One region of the Clostridium paraputrificum AGR2156 genome, then DNA from elsewhere that is predicted to be linked to it. Evidence: riboswitches for the same ligand, from Rfam matches in the RefSeq annotation. Region 1 holds a riboswitch; each other region holds the start of a gene.

Region 1 (5,174 bases):
CCATAATCTTTGGTTACTTCTTTCTTTATCCCTTTATTCTTTTTCCCTTCTTCTTTAGGTATTTTTCCAACAAGCTGAACACAGGCATTAGCTACTACTCTTCCAAAATACTCTGCATTAAAATTTCTCTCTACCTGCCTATTAGAAATATAATCTCCTAAGCATACAGCTCCTGGTATATTTATGCTATTTAACACACCATAATCTATTTCTGATAGCCCTCTATTTTCACTTTTAAAACCCTTTACCATCTTATCTAGTAAATACTCACCAAACTCTTTTGATTTAGAATTATCTTTTTTAATAAATACCTCTGTACCCTCAATTGAATCTGAATCACTAAAATTCATATGAAAACTAATGTAATAATCTCCTCCCCAACCGTTTGCATAAGTAACTCTTTCTTTTAATTCCATATATATGTCATTTGATCTTATTAAAAATACCTCTTCACCATTTAGCTCTAATACTCTTTTTGCCTCTAATGCAGCATCTAAAGATATATTCTTTTCTCTTCTTCCACCAGGTCCAATAGCTCCATTGTCTTTTCCACCATGCCCAGCATCAATTATCCATCTACCCAAATACCTTCCTCCTAAAAATTGATAATACTTTGTCCTAATACTATTCTATTTAGAAAATAGTTATTTAGTGAATATTAGCAACGCTTATATCTTTTTATTCTCACCAAAAAAGAGAAACCGCTAAGCGATTTCTCTTCTCAAATCATTCATTATATTAGAATACAGGAATTACAGCTCCCTTATACTTTTCTTCTATAAATTTCTTACATTCATCAGAAGTTAAAGCCTCTTTTAATACTTTAGTCTTTTCAGAATCCTTATTAGCTTCCTTAACAACCAAAACATTTCTCTTAGTATTTATATCTTCTCTGTTCTTATCCTCAGTATATAATCCTTCTTTGGTCGCATCTAAATTAGCTTGTAATGCATAGTTACCATTAATAACAGCAGCTGTAACTTCATCTAAAAGTCGTGGTAGTTGTTCTGCAGCCAATTCTTTAAACTTTAAGTTCTTTGGATTTTCAGTTATATCCTTTGGAGTAACTAATTCTCCTGCCTTTACCTTTATTAGCCCCGCATCTTCAAGAACTCTTAATGCTCTTGCTTCGTTAGTTGCATCATTGGGAATAGCTATTGTGTCTCCATCCTTTATTTCATCTAAACTCTTTGCAGTCTTAGAGTATAAAGTCATTGGCTCTATGTGGATTTCTGCAACATTTACTAGATCATATCCCTTTGCTTCGTTTGTTTCATTTAAGAATGCAATATGTTGGAAGTAGTTTGCATCTAATTCTCCTTCATAAACAGCTGTATTTGGTGTATTATAATCATCAAATGGTGTTATTTTTAAAGTATAACCTTTTTCTTCTACTAAAGGTTTAATTGCATTAACTATCTCTTCATGTGGTACAGATGTAACCCCTATTTTTATAACCTTGTCATCTTCCTTCTTTTCTGTGCTGCCCCCGCACCCAACTAAACCTAATGTTAATGCTCCTGCTAATACTAATGATAATAATTTTGTCTTTTTCATATTAAAATCCCCCTTTTATTTATCTTGATAATTTTTTATAAAAATAGTTTCCTAAGCTTTGAAGAGCTTGTACTACTACAATCAACACAATTACTGTAACAATCATTACATCCGTTTGGAATCTTTGGAATCCATATCTTATTCCTAAGTTACCAAGGCCCCCTGCCCCTAGAGCACCTGCCATTGCTGAATATCCTATAAGATTTATAACTGTAAGTGTTATACCTGATAGAATTGATGGTATAGCCTCTTTTAGCATTACCTTGAATATAATTTGAGAATTACTTGAACCAAAGGATTTTGCAGCCTCTATAACTCCTGGATCTACTTCTTTTAAAGCAGATTCAAATATTCTTGCTACAAAAGGTGCTGCTGCAATTGTTAATGGCACTATAGCTGCTTTCTCTCCAAGAGATGTTCCCATTATTGCTCTTGTAAAAGGTATTATAGCAACCATTAATATTACGAATGGAAAACCTCTTAATACATTTACTATTGCATCTATGCATTTATATATTGCTTTGTTAGACCTTAGACCATTGCTATCTGTTACTACAAGTACTATTGCAATTATAAAACCAAATATTACAGAGAATATTGTTGATGGTACAACCATCACTAATGTTTGTCCAAATGCTTCTAATAATAATTCACCCATGCTATATTACCTCCCATTCTATATTTTTGCTCTTTAAATAATTAAATATTGTTTCTTTGTCCTTTTCCTCAATATTTATAACTAAACTTCCAAGTACATTTTCCCTGAACTTTTCAAGTTTTCCCCAAACTATTGAGAAATCTACATTTGCTTCCCTAGCCATTCTTGTTATAAGTGCATTTTCTGAACAATCTGATGGGAAGAAAATTCTTATATTTATTCCTTCATCAGGTAAGGTTGTCTCATCCTCTTCACCAAGGAATTTCTTTAATGATGCTCCTGGCTTTAAGAATAAGTCTTCTGCTCTTCCCTCAGCCTTAACTATTCCACCATCTATCAATGCCACTCTTTCACAAACTTCTTTAACAACTTCCATTTGGTGAGTTACTATAACTATTGTTATTCCTAATTCCTTATTTATTTTAGATAGAAGTGCTAAAATATCTTTAGTTATTTTAGGATCTAAAGCAGATGTAGCTTCGTCACACAAAAGAATCTTTGGCTCTAAAGCTAATGCTCTTGCAATTGCAACCCTTTGTTTTTGCCCACCACTTAATGATGCAGGCTTACTTTTTGCCTTGTCTCCTAATCCCACCAAATCTAATAATTCATTCACTCTCTTATCTATATACTCTTTATCGTAGCCCCAAACTTCAAGAGGAAGAGAAACATTCTTATATACAGTTTTCCTTTTAAGTAAGTTAAAGTTTTGGAATATCATCCCCAAATTTTTTCTAAACTCTCTAAGCTTTTTAGCCCCTAAGCCTGAGACTTCTTCTCCCATGACTTTAATACTTCCTTCATCATAGGACTCTAATCCATTTATACATCTTAAAAGCGTTGATTTACCAGCACCACTATGGCCTATAATTCCGTAAATCTCCCCTTCCTTTATGCTTATTGCTATATCTTTTAATACCTCTGCTTGTCCAAAACTTTTACATACATTTTTAATTTCTATCATAATAATGTCCCCTCCCTCTTTTTTAATATAAAAATAAATGCACTAGAGAATAAATCTCTAGTGCATGAATTCACTAAGCCTAATTTATTCTCTTATCTATCAGCAAAATATAAAAAATTGCTGCAGGAATTAGCACCGTATTCTAAATGGAAAATGAGCCACTTAATCGGTTGCTGGGTTTCACAGGGCCAGTCCCTCCACCACTCTGGATAAGATATTATATTTTATTTTCTAATTATTTACTTCTTGTTTAATAATATATTCCAATCCTTTAATATTGTCAATATATTTTTGAAAGTTATTCCAATATTTTTTCTAAGCAATAAAAACTTCCATCTTTATCTGGCAAAGAAATTTCTCCTACTATGTTAAACCCCTGAGACTTGTACAACTTTTGTCCAAGTATATTTTTAGTATTAGTATCTAATCTTATTGCTTTAATTCCATCTTCTTTAGCATATTCTAAAACCTTCTGTATTAAATATTTGCCATATCCCTTTCCAGAAAAAGCAGGGTTTACTAATACTCTATGTAACACAACATAATCATCATTAAAAGTCCATGGCAAATCATCGTATGCCTTTTCCTCTGTTCTATTGATGACAACTATTCCTAAAATTTCATTTTTATTTTTTTCTAGTACAAATAATTCCCTTTTATCTATATCACTCTTAAATGTATCTCTTGTTGGATAATTTTCATTCCAACTTATTCCAAAATCTTTATAATGTTTTAGTGCTTTACATTTTATGCTATAAATCAAATCTAAATCTTTTAATTCCCCTATTCTTAACCTCATCTTTTACTCCTTACATAAAATATCCTTCTCTATTATAGCAGAGTTAAAATCTATTGCACCCTGTATTTTTTTACTATTCTGATAAAAGGTGTATAAGCACTTTAGCTCATACACCTTTTAACTTAATATTCTATTGTCTCATCAAATATTTCTATTATTTCTCCATCACAGTTTTCTTCTATAAAACTTATAACTTTTTCTTTTGTTGTGTCTACTATAGCATTAGTACTACATACTTTTGATAGAGCAATTCCTATTATTTTATGATTATCTTGATGAAACATCTCTCCTACAGAAATGTTAAATTTATTTTTTAACCTTTGAGTAATACTATTAACTATCATACGCTTTTCCTTTAAGCTCTGAACCCAAGATACTCGTATTTTTATTTCCATAACTAGAATTTTCATGATATACCACATCCAAATTTTTATAATTGAATTAATTTACTTTTTGATTTTTTTAATAAAACTAGAGCAATTAATAATGTTAAAAACTCACTAAAAGCTACAGTAAGCCATATTCCTGAATCACCCATTATAGCAGGTAAAACTATAATCCCTATAAATATTAGTGCTATACCTCTTAAAAAGGAAATTATAGCTGATGTTTTAGCGTCCTCTAAAGCTGTAAAATAGGACGATGCCAAAATATTCAAGCCACTTACTAAAAATGCTAAAGAATAAATTTTACAAGCAAGTGAAGTAGTCTCTAATAATATTTTATCATTACTTACAAAGAAAGATATTAGTGTTTCTCCTCCAAAAAAATAAAAATCCTGTACATATTATACCTAGTATTACCATAACCTTTGATGCATATTTTATTAGTTCATTTATTCTTTCTCCTTTTTTTGCTCCATAGTTATAACTTATAATAGGTGTTATACCATTAGCTATTCCTAAATAAACTGCTACTACAAGAGAAGCTATATACTGAATTATTGAGAAAGCAGATACTCCCATTTCTCCAATTTTTCTCATTAATACTATATTAAAAATAAAAGTAGTAAATGCTACTGCCACTTCAGTTAAAGCTTCTGAAGATCCATTATAAAAGAACCTTCCAATCTTTCTTAAATTTATTTTGCATTTTTTTAACTTTAAAATCGAATCCTTAGATTGAATTTTTATAAAAGCTAAAAGGAATGAAATAAAAAATGCTATTCCCGACGCCAAGGCAGCACCTGCAACACC
Region 2 (5,174 bases), 410 kb from region 1:
TTATAATCTTGTAGTACCTTATAAGCTATTTTTTCTGTTGTTTTTGTTGTAAAATCTGTAATCTCAACTCTAATTTCTTCAACATTATATTCTTTTAGCTTATCTATTATCCCAGCTTTACGTTTTACTCCAACAGCTATATCAAATTCATCTACCCCAAAATATAATATTTTTTTATGTCCTAGCTTCGCTACATATTCCCCAATAGTTGCTCCAGCATTATAATCATCATTTGCTATTGATTTAACTTCCTTACATTCCTGTCCTACTATTAAAACAGGCACCCTCAACTTATTTATAATCTCTTTATGCCTACTTGTAATTTCAGTAGCTACTAAAATTATTCCGTCTACTTTTAATCTATTCAAACTCTCTAAGTTATCTATTTCTAAATCCTTATTGTGACTAGTATTTAGTATTAATGGATTATACGAATTTTCCCTTAATGTTCTATCTATAGACATTATAACTCTTGATGTAACAATTGAATCTAAGCATGGTGCTATAATTCCTATAAACTTACTTCTTTTTGCTTTCAAACTTTGTGCAAATGCATTAGGTTCATAATTATTTTCTTCTACTACTTTTTTTATCTTTATTTTTGTTGTTTCACTAACACTTCCACCATTTAAGTATTTAGAAACTGTACTTTTTGCCACACCTGCTAATTCAGCAATATCCTTAATAGTTAAATTACTCATATTTTCTCCTACTTAAATTTCACTCTTATTTTATAGTAATTTATTTTGAATATTATATTCTTCTAACTTTAATATATATCAATTATAGGATAAAAATATGTTTATGTAAAAACACATTTTTCTTATTTAATAAAGTATTTTAAATAATTTAATTTAACTACATATATCATCACATAAAAAAGGAAGGGAAAATTACCATTAACTTTCCCTTCCACATTTCTTTTATCTTTATTATATTATTTTAACAACGCTTGTTTTAAGTCATCAATAATATCTTCCACATTTTCTAAACCAACAGATAATCTAACTAATCCTGGTGTAATTCCTGCTGCTACTAATTGTTCATCTGTTAATTGTCTGTGAGTTGAACTTGCTGGATGAAGTACGCAAGTTCTTATATCTGCAACATGTACTACATTTGAAGCTAAGTTTAATGAATCCATAAACTTAACCGCTTCTTCTCTTCCCCCCTTTATTGAGAAGGATATTACTCCACTACATCCTTTAGGAAGATACTTACTTGCTAAATGATAATACTTATTTTCTTTTAAAGTTGGATAATTTACAAATTCAACTTTATCTGATGAACTTAAGAACTCCGCTATCTTTTCAGCATTTTTGCAATGTCTTTCTATTCTAACCGGTAATGTTTCTAAACCTAAATTTAATAAAAAAGCATTTTGTGCAGATGGATAGCAGCCTAAATCTCTCATAAGTTGAACTCTTGCTTTTGTTATATAAGCTGCTTTTCCAAAAATTTCAGTATATACAACACCATGATAAGATTCATCTGGTTCAGTAAACTCTGGGAACTTACCGTTTGTCCAATCAAAATTGCCGCTATCTACAATAACTCCACCAACTTGAACTGCATGTCCATCCATGTATTTTGTTGTTGAATGAATAACTATATCTGCACCATATTCTATTGGTCTACACAAAATAGGTGTTGCAAATGTATTATCTATAATTAATGGTACGTTATTTTTATGAGCAATATTTGCAAACTTTTCTATATCTAATATTGAAATAGCTGGATTTGCAATAGTCTCTCCAAATACAACTTTAGTATTATCTCTAAATGATTTTTGGATTTCCTCTTCTGATGCATCTGGATCGACAAAAGTACATTCTATACCAAATTTCTTAAGAGTAACTGCCAAAAGATTTATTGTTCCCCCATATATAGTAGCTGCGCTTACAATATGGTCACCTGCACTAAGTATATTTAATATACTTATCATAGATGCAGCTTGACCAGATGTAGTACATAGGGCACCTATTCCCCCTTCTAATGATGCTATCTTTTCCTCAACTGCCCCAACAGTAGGATTAGATATTCTTGAATACATATGTCCCTCTGCAGTCAAATCAAATAATTGTCCTACTTGATCTGTAGAGTCATAGGTGTATGTTGTGCTTTGATATATGGGCAAAGCCCTTGGCTCTCCATTTTTAGGCTTATAGCCTTCATGTAAACACTTAGTTTCAATTTTCATAATAGCCCCTCCTAATAATTTTATATAAAAATAAAGCTATCTATCAAAGAGATAAATAGCAATAACGACATAATTTATATTAACTTCGTCATAACTTAACCTCTCATTTCTCAGGAAACTCCTGCAGGATTTAGCACAGTTCTAATAAATGAATATTAGTTGTTGCTAGGCTTCATAGGGCCAGTCCCTCCACCATTCTTAATAAAAGATTATACGATTAATCTAATTATACACTATCTTATTTACTTTTCAAGCATTTTATGGTTTCTTTTTCTGTAATTACCATATGGACTTTTATATCATGCTTTTCTGAAGGTACTTCTTCTAATATTTGAATATCATAAGCTAATGCTATAGTTGGAATATCACTGTTAATTTCACTTAAAAACTTGTCATAATATCCCCCTCCATAGCCAACTCTATTTCCACTTCTATCAAAAGCTACTCCTGGCATTATTATTAAATCGATATCCTCTTTATTAAATATTTCAGAACCATCTGTGGGCTCTAATATTCCAAACTTATTTTTCTTTAATCCATCTAAAGTATTTATCTCTATCCCATACATTACTTTATTTTTCATATCTGTATATGGAACAATTATTTTCTTTCCTTCTTGAAGAAAGTCTTCTACATATTTAATAGTATTTATCTCACTTCCAAAACCTAAATATATGAAAATATTTTTACTATTCTTATAAATTTTATTGTCTTTTAACTTCTTCTCAATTACTTCATCTAGTTCAATTTTATTCTTTAACAAATCTCTTTTTGAAATTACTTTTCTTCTTATCTCTTTTTTATCCATATTAACCACCAAAATAGAGAAACCCAAGCGTCATTTGCTTGAGTTTCATAATTATTCTTATTTCTTATTATAACCTAACTAATTACTTCCTACAATAACTTCTAGGTTCTTAATCTTTACATCACATTCTTCAACTACTACATAGTGTTCTAAGAACTTGTCAAAGATAACGTCTGTATCTTTTAAGTAGAATTCATTTAAACCAACTTCAAACTCTACTTCTGAACCTTCTACAGGACAGAAGTAAACAACTTCATCATCATAATGGTCTAACATATAATTAAGAATTAATTCATTTAGTTTTTCACATACAACCAAATATGCTACTTCCATACCCTTTTTCTTATGTATTAAAGAGAATATACAAGCAGTAGTTCCTAATATACCTTCTTCTTTAATTCTTACATTATATTTATTTTCATAGAAGCTCTTAATAGCTTTTACTCTAACTTCAAACTTATTTTCTATTGCATAGTTTAATTTACTTTCTACAGCATCATTATACTCATCTATTATTCTCACTAAATCTTCATAACATATATCTGATCCCTTTACCTTAGTTAAATCTGTAACTTGAACAACCTTCTCAATCACATTCTCAACCACGTTCTCAACAACCTTTTCTTCTATTTTATTCTTTTCCTCTTTTACTTCTTCATTATCACTATTGTAATAGTAATTAAAATAATCTTCATTAGCTGTATTTTCTTCTAAAGAAGCAATATCTCCTTGAACAGGTTGTACAACTTCTACCTCTGGGATTTCTTCTGTAGCTTCTTTTGCTTCTACCCATTGACTGTCTACTATAGGATCTTCAACTATATCTTCTAAGTTATTTTCATTAGAATTAACTAATATCACTTCATCATCTAGTTTAATATTAGATGAGCAAAAGCCACTATTATCTTCTTCTGCGATTAAGTCTAGGTCATCATCATATCCTAATAAATCGTCATCTCCATCTGCTTCTCCCATAAGATCTTTTAATATATCTTTTTGAAGCTCTTCTTCATAAAGCTCTGTTTCACTTTTTAAAGTTACTATATTTCCTTCCACCTTAAACTTTGGTGATTGTTGTAATGCCTCTAATATATCTTCCTTTTTTAATTCAGGAAACCAAGCATATACAGCACTTAAAGTTAATTGTCTTAACCCCATAAGCATAAATTCAAGTTTACTTAACATTCTCTCCATAAATACCACCTCAACGCCTTAATTTAACATAAACACCCTATGCTTAATATTTTATACTATTGTGGAAATATTTACAATGAATTTTTCTTTTTTTACTTTAAATTTGTTATATCTCTAACAATTGATGCTGCTGCATTTTCTACACCTGAAGCTCCCCCTATAATTGTTATATTTCCAAGAACATCAGTATTAAATAAAATCCCCTTGTTTTTCCTATCTACACTATATAAACTATGTTCAACATTTAATATTTCTGGTGAAACTTTTATTTTTATTTCATTATTTTCTCTATATGTTTTTCCCAGAAGTTTAATCTTTCCTCCACTATCTTTTACCCTATTAATAACTTCTTTGGATATATTGCTTATACCAACTATATCTACATCCTTTAATGTTATTTGTGAATCAAAAAAATAGTTGGTAAGAATAATCATTTTTATAGCAGTATCATACCCTTCCACATCCATATAAGGATTAGTTTCAGCTATACCTATGCTTTGTGCTTTATGTAAAGCTTCCTCATAGCTAACTGCCTTTTCTGACATCTCACTTAGAATAAAGTTACTTGTTCCATTTAATATTCCTTCAATGCATAATATATCTGCTCCTGCACAGCCAACTGCACCACCTTCTATAGTAGGAAGTGCAGCTCCCACTGTGCATCCTATTCCTAACTTAGCATTATTTTCTTCAGCTAACCTTTTCAAACCTTTATAATCTATTAATACAGGTCCTTTATTTCCAGTAACTACACTTATACCATTTTTTAATGCTAACTTTATAAATGATAATGCAGGCTCTCCAGTATCTTTATTAGTGGGAGTAAGCTCAATTAAGTAATCAATATCATTATCTATAACATTCTCTAAGCTTAACCCCTTCGACCAAAGTTCATGCCTCTGCAGGTTATCCTCATTTATAAGTATGCTGTCTATATCTATTCCACTTTTGCAGACAATTCCACCATCACTC
Region 3 (5,174 bases), 210 kb from region 1:
GTGTATCCTCATCCCCAGCCCCTATATCTAATAATCTATGTATGGTTTTTGCTTCTCTTCCAGTTGATTCAGTCATTCTCTTAGCCGCTCTTCCTGTTGGGGCTGCTAAAAGTACTTTCATTCCCTCATTTTCATAAATTTCAATTATGCTTTTTATAATTGTTGTTTTACCTGTTCCTGGACCTCCAGTTATTATTTCTATTCCATCAGTAAAAGCTCCAATAATAGCTTCCTTCTGAGAGTCTGCAAAGTTAATACCACTTTTCTTTTCAAACAAAGAAATTTCAAATTCTATATCTGTATTTATAGTTTGATAGTTTTGAATTGATAACCTTGCTATTCTTTCTGTTATACCTAATTCACTATAATAAAATATAGGTATAAATACACATTCTATATCATTTATTTTTTGTACTATTAGCTTTTTCTCTAAAAATGCATTATATATATTTCCTTCTATTAGTTCTTCCTTAACCAATAAAAGTTCTTTAGTTTCTTCTATAACCTTATTCTTAGGCATATATGTATTTCCAGCAGCACAGAATCTATTTATTACGAAGTCTATTCCACTCTTTATTCTAGAATCAGACTCTCTATTTATTCCTATCATTGACCCAATTCTATCTGCTGTAGCAAAACCTATTCCTTTTATTTCTCTACAAAGAATATAGGGGTCCTTCTGAACAATTTCTTTAGCATTAGGTCCAAATCTTTTATATATTTTTAAACACTGCCCATGAGTTATGCCAAAGCCTTGAAAATATATCATTATATCTTTTAAATCATGTTGTTCTAAATATGATTCATAGATAATGCTAAATTTCTTTTCTCCAATACCATCAATCTCTTTTATTCTTTCAATATTATTATCTAATATATCCATGGCCTCTTCACCAAAATGGTCAATGATTTTTTTTGCTGTAACAGGACCAATTCCTCTAATTATTCCAGATGATAAATACTTCTCTAAACCATCTATTGTAGTTGGCATAATCTCTTCACATTTACTAATACTAAACTGTTTACCAAATTGTTTATGCATTATCCAAGTACCAGTTAACTTTACATGTTGACCTTCTCTTAAGTAAGGAATTGTTCCTACAGCTGTTATAGGCTTATTCTCTATATTAATTTTAGATACTACATATCCTGTATCACCACTTTTAAAAAGTATTACTTCAACAAAGCCTTCTAAGACTTCCATATTATCTCTCCATATCCAATAAACTTATTTTTATTCTTGACTATATATATTATAATTATATCATAGGATTATAAAGTTTCTAAAAATTGATGGAGGTGTTTTAATGCTAATAAAAAATTGTAATATTATTTATTTAGACAAAATTGAAAAAGGTTCTGTACTAATTGAAAACGGAAAGATTAAAGAAATTAACCCTTCTAACGTTAACGATACAGAAGTTATAGATGCTGAAGGTTTATACCTTTCACCAGGATTTATTGATGTTCATATTCACGGTGCTGGTGGTTGCGATACCATGGATGGTACTGTTGAATCTATAAATACAATTGCAAAAACAATAGTTGAACATGGTACAACATCTTTTACACCAACTACAATGACAGTTGCTGCTGAAGATATCAGAAAATCTATGAAAGTTATTAAAAAGCTTAAAGAAGAAGGAACTGAAGGTGCTAATGTATTAGGAGCTCACTTAGAAGGACCTTTCATAAGCCCAAAAGCAATTGGTGCTCAAAATCCAAACTTCTTACTTGCGCCATCAGTAGAAAACTATAACAAAATAGTTGGTGACTATGGTGATGCTGTTGTATCTATCACAATGGCTCCTGAAGTTGAAGGTGCAAAAGAATTAATAAAGTATCTTTCTGACAATGGTGTTACAGTATCTATGGGGCACACAAAAGCTACTTATGATGAAGCTATAGAGGGAATAAAATGTGGTGCATGCCACTCAACTCACCTTTACAACGCAATGACTCCTTTTACTCATAGAGAACCAGGTGTTGTAGGTGCTACATTCGATACTGATATAACTACAGAAACAATTTCTGATGGTATCCATATTTCTTACCCTGCTTTAAGAACAGCCTATAAGCAAAAGGGAACTGATAAAGTTTTATTAGTTAGTGATGCTATGGAAGCTTGTGGTATGCCAGATGGCCAATATTCTTTAGGTGGTCAAGATGTTATAGTTAAAAATGGTGCTGCAAGATTATTAGATGGAACTTTAGCTGGTTCTGTTCTTACTCTTGATAAAGCTGTTAAGAATATATATAGCAACTCAAATTATCCTTTAAATGAAGTTGTAAGAATGGCTACTTACAATGGTGCAAAACACTGTCATGTTGAAGATCATAAAGGTTTGATAAAAGAAGGTTATGATGCTGACCTTATATTATTTAATGAAGATATAGAAATTCAAAAAGTTTTCGTTAAGGGAAAAAAAGTTTATAATAAATAATAAAAAGACTTATTGCAAATTATTGCAATAAGTCTTTTTTCTATAATAATTTTTTAATTTCTTCAACCTTGTTTAATTGTTCCCATGGAAGATTTAAGTCTGTTCTTCCAAAATGTCCATAAGCAGCAGTTTGCTTATAGATTGGTCTTCTTAAATCTAACTCTTTAATTATTGCACCTGGTCTTAAGTCAAATACCTTTTCAACTATATTAATTATAGTTTCTTCATCAACTTTTCCAGTTCCAAATGTCTCAACTTCTATTGATACTGGCTTTGCAACACCTATAGCATAAGCTAATTGTATTTCAAGCTTATCTGCAAGGCCAGCGGCTACTAAGTTTTTAGCAACCCATCTTGCTGCATACGCTGCTGATCTATCAACCTTTGTTGGATCTTTTCCTGAGAATGCTCCACCACCGTGTCTTCCCATTCCTCCATAAGTATCAACTATTATCTTTCTTCCTGTTAATCCCGAATCTCCTTGAGGCCCCCCTACAACGAATCTTCCAGTAGGATTTATATAATATTTAGTGTTTTCATCTAATAATTCAGCTGGAACCACTTCTCTTATTACGTATTCCATTAAATCTTTTTCTATTTGTTCTAAAGTAACTTCTTCACCATGTTGAGTAGAAATAACTATTGCATCTATTCTCTTAGCTGTGTTATTTTCATATTCAACTGTTACTTGTGTTTTACCATCTGGTCTTAAATAATCTAGTGTTCCATTCTTTCTAACTTCAGTAAGTCTTCTAGAAAGTCTGTGAGCCATAGCTATTGGTAGTGGCATAAATTCTGGAGTTTCATTTGTTGCAAAACCAAACATCATACCTTGGTCTCCAGCACCTACTGCTTCAACATCATCCTTATCACCCTTTTTAGATTCTAAAGCTTCATCTACTCCCATTGCTATATCAGCTGATTGTTCATCTATAGTAGTCATAACTGCACATGTATCACAGTCAAATCCATACTTAGCTCTATCATAACCTATTTCTCTTATTGTTTCTCTAACAACTTTAGGAATGTCAACATAACAATTTGTTGTTATTTCCCCCATTACCATTACTAATCCTGTTGTTGTACATGTTTCACATGCTACTCTTGCATTTGGATCCTTTGATAAAATCGCATCTAACACTGCATCAGATATTTGATCACATATTTTATCTGGATGTCCTTCTGTTACTGACTCTGATGTAAATAATCTTTTCATAATTTGTCTTCTCCTTCCAAATGTTTTTAGGCAATAAAAAAACCCTTCGATAAGAAGAGACTTTACTATATAATCTCTCTCATCTCGTAGATAAAAAATCTACAGGAATTGGCACCTTGTAATATAACAGGTTGCCGGGTTTCATCGGGCCCTTTCCCTCCACCTCTCTTGATAAGAGTTTTTTATTTAATTTTTGCAAACTTATTGTAACATATTATTTTTTTAAACTCAATAGTATTTATTATATAATTTCAACTTTTATCCACAGAAGCTTTTTTTCTATCCACAGATTTTATTAACTTAATACACATTATCAACTTTTAAGGAATAAAAAATGTGGAGTAGATATTTATTTTACTTGTTCCGTCACAAAACTCCAAGTCACACGGAAATAAATATCCACCCCTCTCATACTATTAGAATTTTATACTTTTATAGACATTAAAAAAAGCAAGTAAACTTGCTTTTAAATGGTGGAGGAGGACGGATTCGAACCATCGAAGCGAATCGCAACAGATTTACAGTCTGCCCCCTTTGGCCACTCGGGAACTCCTCCATTTGGAGCTGGCAATAGGAATCGAACCTACAACCTGCTGATTACAAGTCAGCTGCTCTACCGTTGAGCCATGCCAGCATATTATATTTATTTTTTAAGTTTTAAATGGTGGGCACAACAGGGATCGAACCTGTGACCCCCTGCTTGTAAGGCAGGTGCTCTCCCAGCTGAGCTATGCGCCCATTTAAATGGTGGAGGAGGACGGATTCGAACCATCGAAGCGAATCGCAACAGATTTACAGTCTGCCCCCTTTGGCCACTCGGGAACTCCTCCAATTTTTAGTTTTCTTCAAATGCTGTAAGCACCGAATCAACAATAGTTAGTATATATTCTATGCTCTTATATTTCAACTCTCAAATGAATGCATATATCAAGATTATCCTTAATTTACTCTACATCTATCGGTTTTACTCTCATTTAATATTACATCCGTTTTTTCTACACATTTTCTTTGATATTATTAAAATTTACATATGGAGATAATATACTCTTTATTTTCTCATAATCCTCGCTACTTAATCTAGTCTTTAAAACTGATATAGCATTTGTAATTCCACTTTCCTTATCTTCACTATTTATAGCATCTTCTATCATACCTATATCACTTGTTGACATTGTTGTAATAACCTTTTTTAGTTCTTCATAATCTTTCCTAGGCATTTCATTATATATATCCTCTACACTTACCTTTAATATAGGATTTACATCAACAGATACTTCTTTACTTTCCTCTTTTTTCTTGCTCTCCACTTCTTTTTCATCATTTTCACTTTTAACATCTTCATTTGTAACTCCACCTAAGTTCACAATATCTGCTACTGACTTTGGTTCCCATATAAAAATAGTATATATAGTAATAAAACTTGCCAAAAAAATTACTAATCCAACAAAAACTTTTTTCATTTTTTTCACTCCCTTCATATTTGATTTATTGCCACTTAGCATTTTTTTATTCTT

The links. A riboswitch is a leader RNA that binds a small molecule or an ion and turns the genes downstream of it on or off. The one in region 1 is predicted to bind S-adenosylmethionine.
Region 2: linked by a shared signal. The riboswitch ahead of G594_RS0103075 (O-acetylhomoserine aminocarboxypropyltransferase/cysteine synthase family protein) and the one ahead of G594_RS0101100 (methionine ABC transporter ATP-binding protein) in region 1 are both predicted to bind S-adenosylmethionine.
Region 3: linked by a shared signal. The riboswitch ahead of metK (methionine adenosyltransferase) and the one ahead of G594_RS0101100 (methionine ABC transporter ATP-binding protein) in region 1 are both predicted to bind S-adenosylmethionine.

Annotation. Positions count from the first base shown of each region.
Region 1 is NZ_AUJC01000001.1:232,575-237,748, forward strand. Features, by position in the region: gene G594_RS0101085 (N-acetylmuramoyl-L-alanine amidase) at 1-584, opposite strand, end outside; gene G594_RS0101090 (MetQ/NlpA family ABC transporter substrate-binding protein) at 739-1,557, opposite strand; gene G594_RS0101095 (methionine ABC transporter permease) at 1,577-2,215, opposite strand; gene G594_RS0101100 (methionine ABC transporter ATP-binding protein) at 2,217-3,179, opposite strand; SAM riboswitch class I at 3,269-3,395, opposite strand; gene G594_RS0101105 (GNAT family N-acetyltransferase) at 3,478-3,978, opposite strand; gene G594_RS0101110 (DUF503 domain-containing protein) at 4,101-4,388, opposite strand; gene G594_RS19450 (hypothetical protein) at 4,409-4,627, opposite strand; gene G594_RS18105 (MATE family efflux transporter) at 4,707-5,174, opposite strand, start outside.
Region 2 is NZ_AUJC01000001.1:643,961-649,134, forward strand. Features, by position in the region: gene G594_RS0103070 (LacI family DNA-binding transcriptional regulator) at 1-701, opposite strand, end outside; gene G594_RS0103075 (O-acetylhomoserine aminocarboxypropyltransferase/cysteine synthase family protein) at 938-2,200, opposite strand; SAM riboswitch class I at 2,301-2,408, opposite strand; gene G594_RS0103080 (5-formyltetrahydrofolate cyclo-ligase) at 2,439-3,008, opposite strand; gene G594_RS0103085 (hypothetical protein) at 3,087-4,202, opposite strand; gene G594_RS0103090 (homoserine dehydrogenase) at 4,295-5,174, opposite strand, start outside.
Region 3 is NZ_AUJC01000001.1:446,596-451,769, forward strand. Features, by position in the region: gene recD2 (SF1B family DNA helicase RecD2) at 1-1,204, opposite strand, end outside; gene nagA (N-acetylglucosamine-6-phosphate deacetylase) at 1,308-2,444, shown strand; gene metK (methionine adenosyltransferase) at 2,485-3,660, opposite strand; SAM riboswitch class I at 3,737-3,838, opposite strand; tRNA gene G594_RS0102150 (tRNA-Tyr) at 4,132-4,216, opposite strand; tRNA gene G594_RS0102155 (tRNA-Thr) at 4,220-4,294, opposite strand; tRNA gene G594_RS0102160 (tRNA-Val) at 4,323-4,398, opposite strand; tRNA gene G594_RS0102165 (tRNA-Tyr) at 4,406-4,490, opposite strand; gene G594_RS0102170 (hypothetical protein) at 4,656-5,120, opposite strand.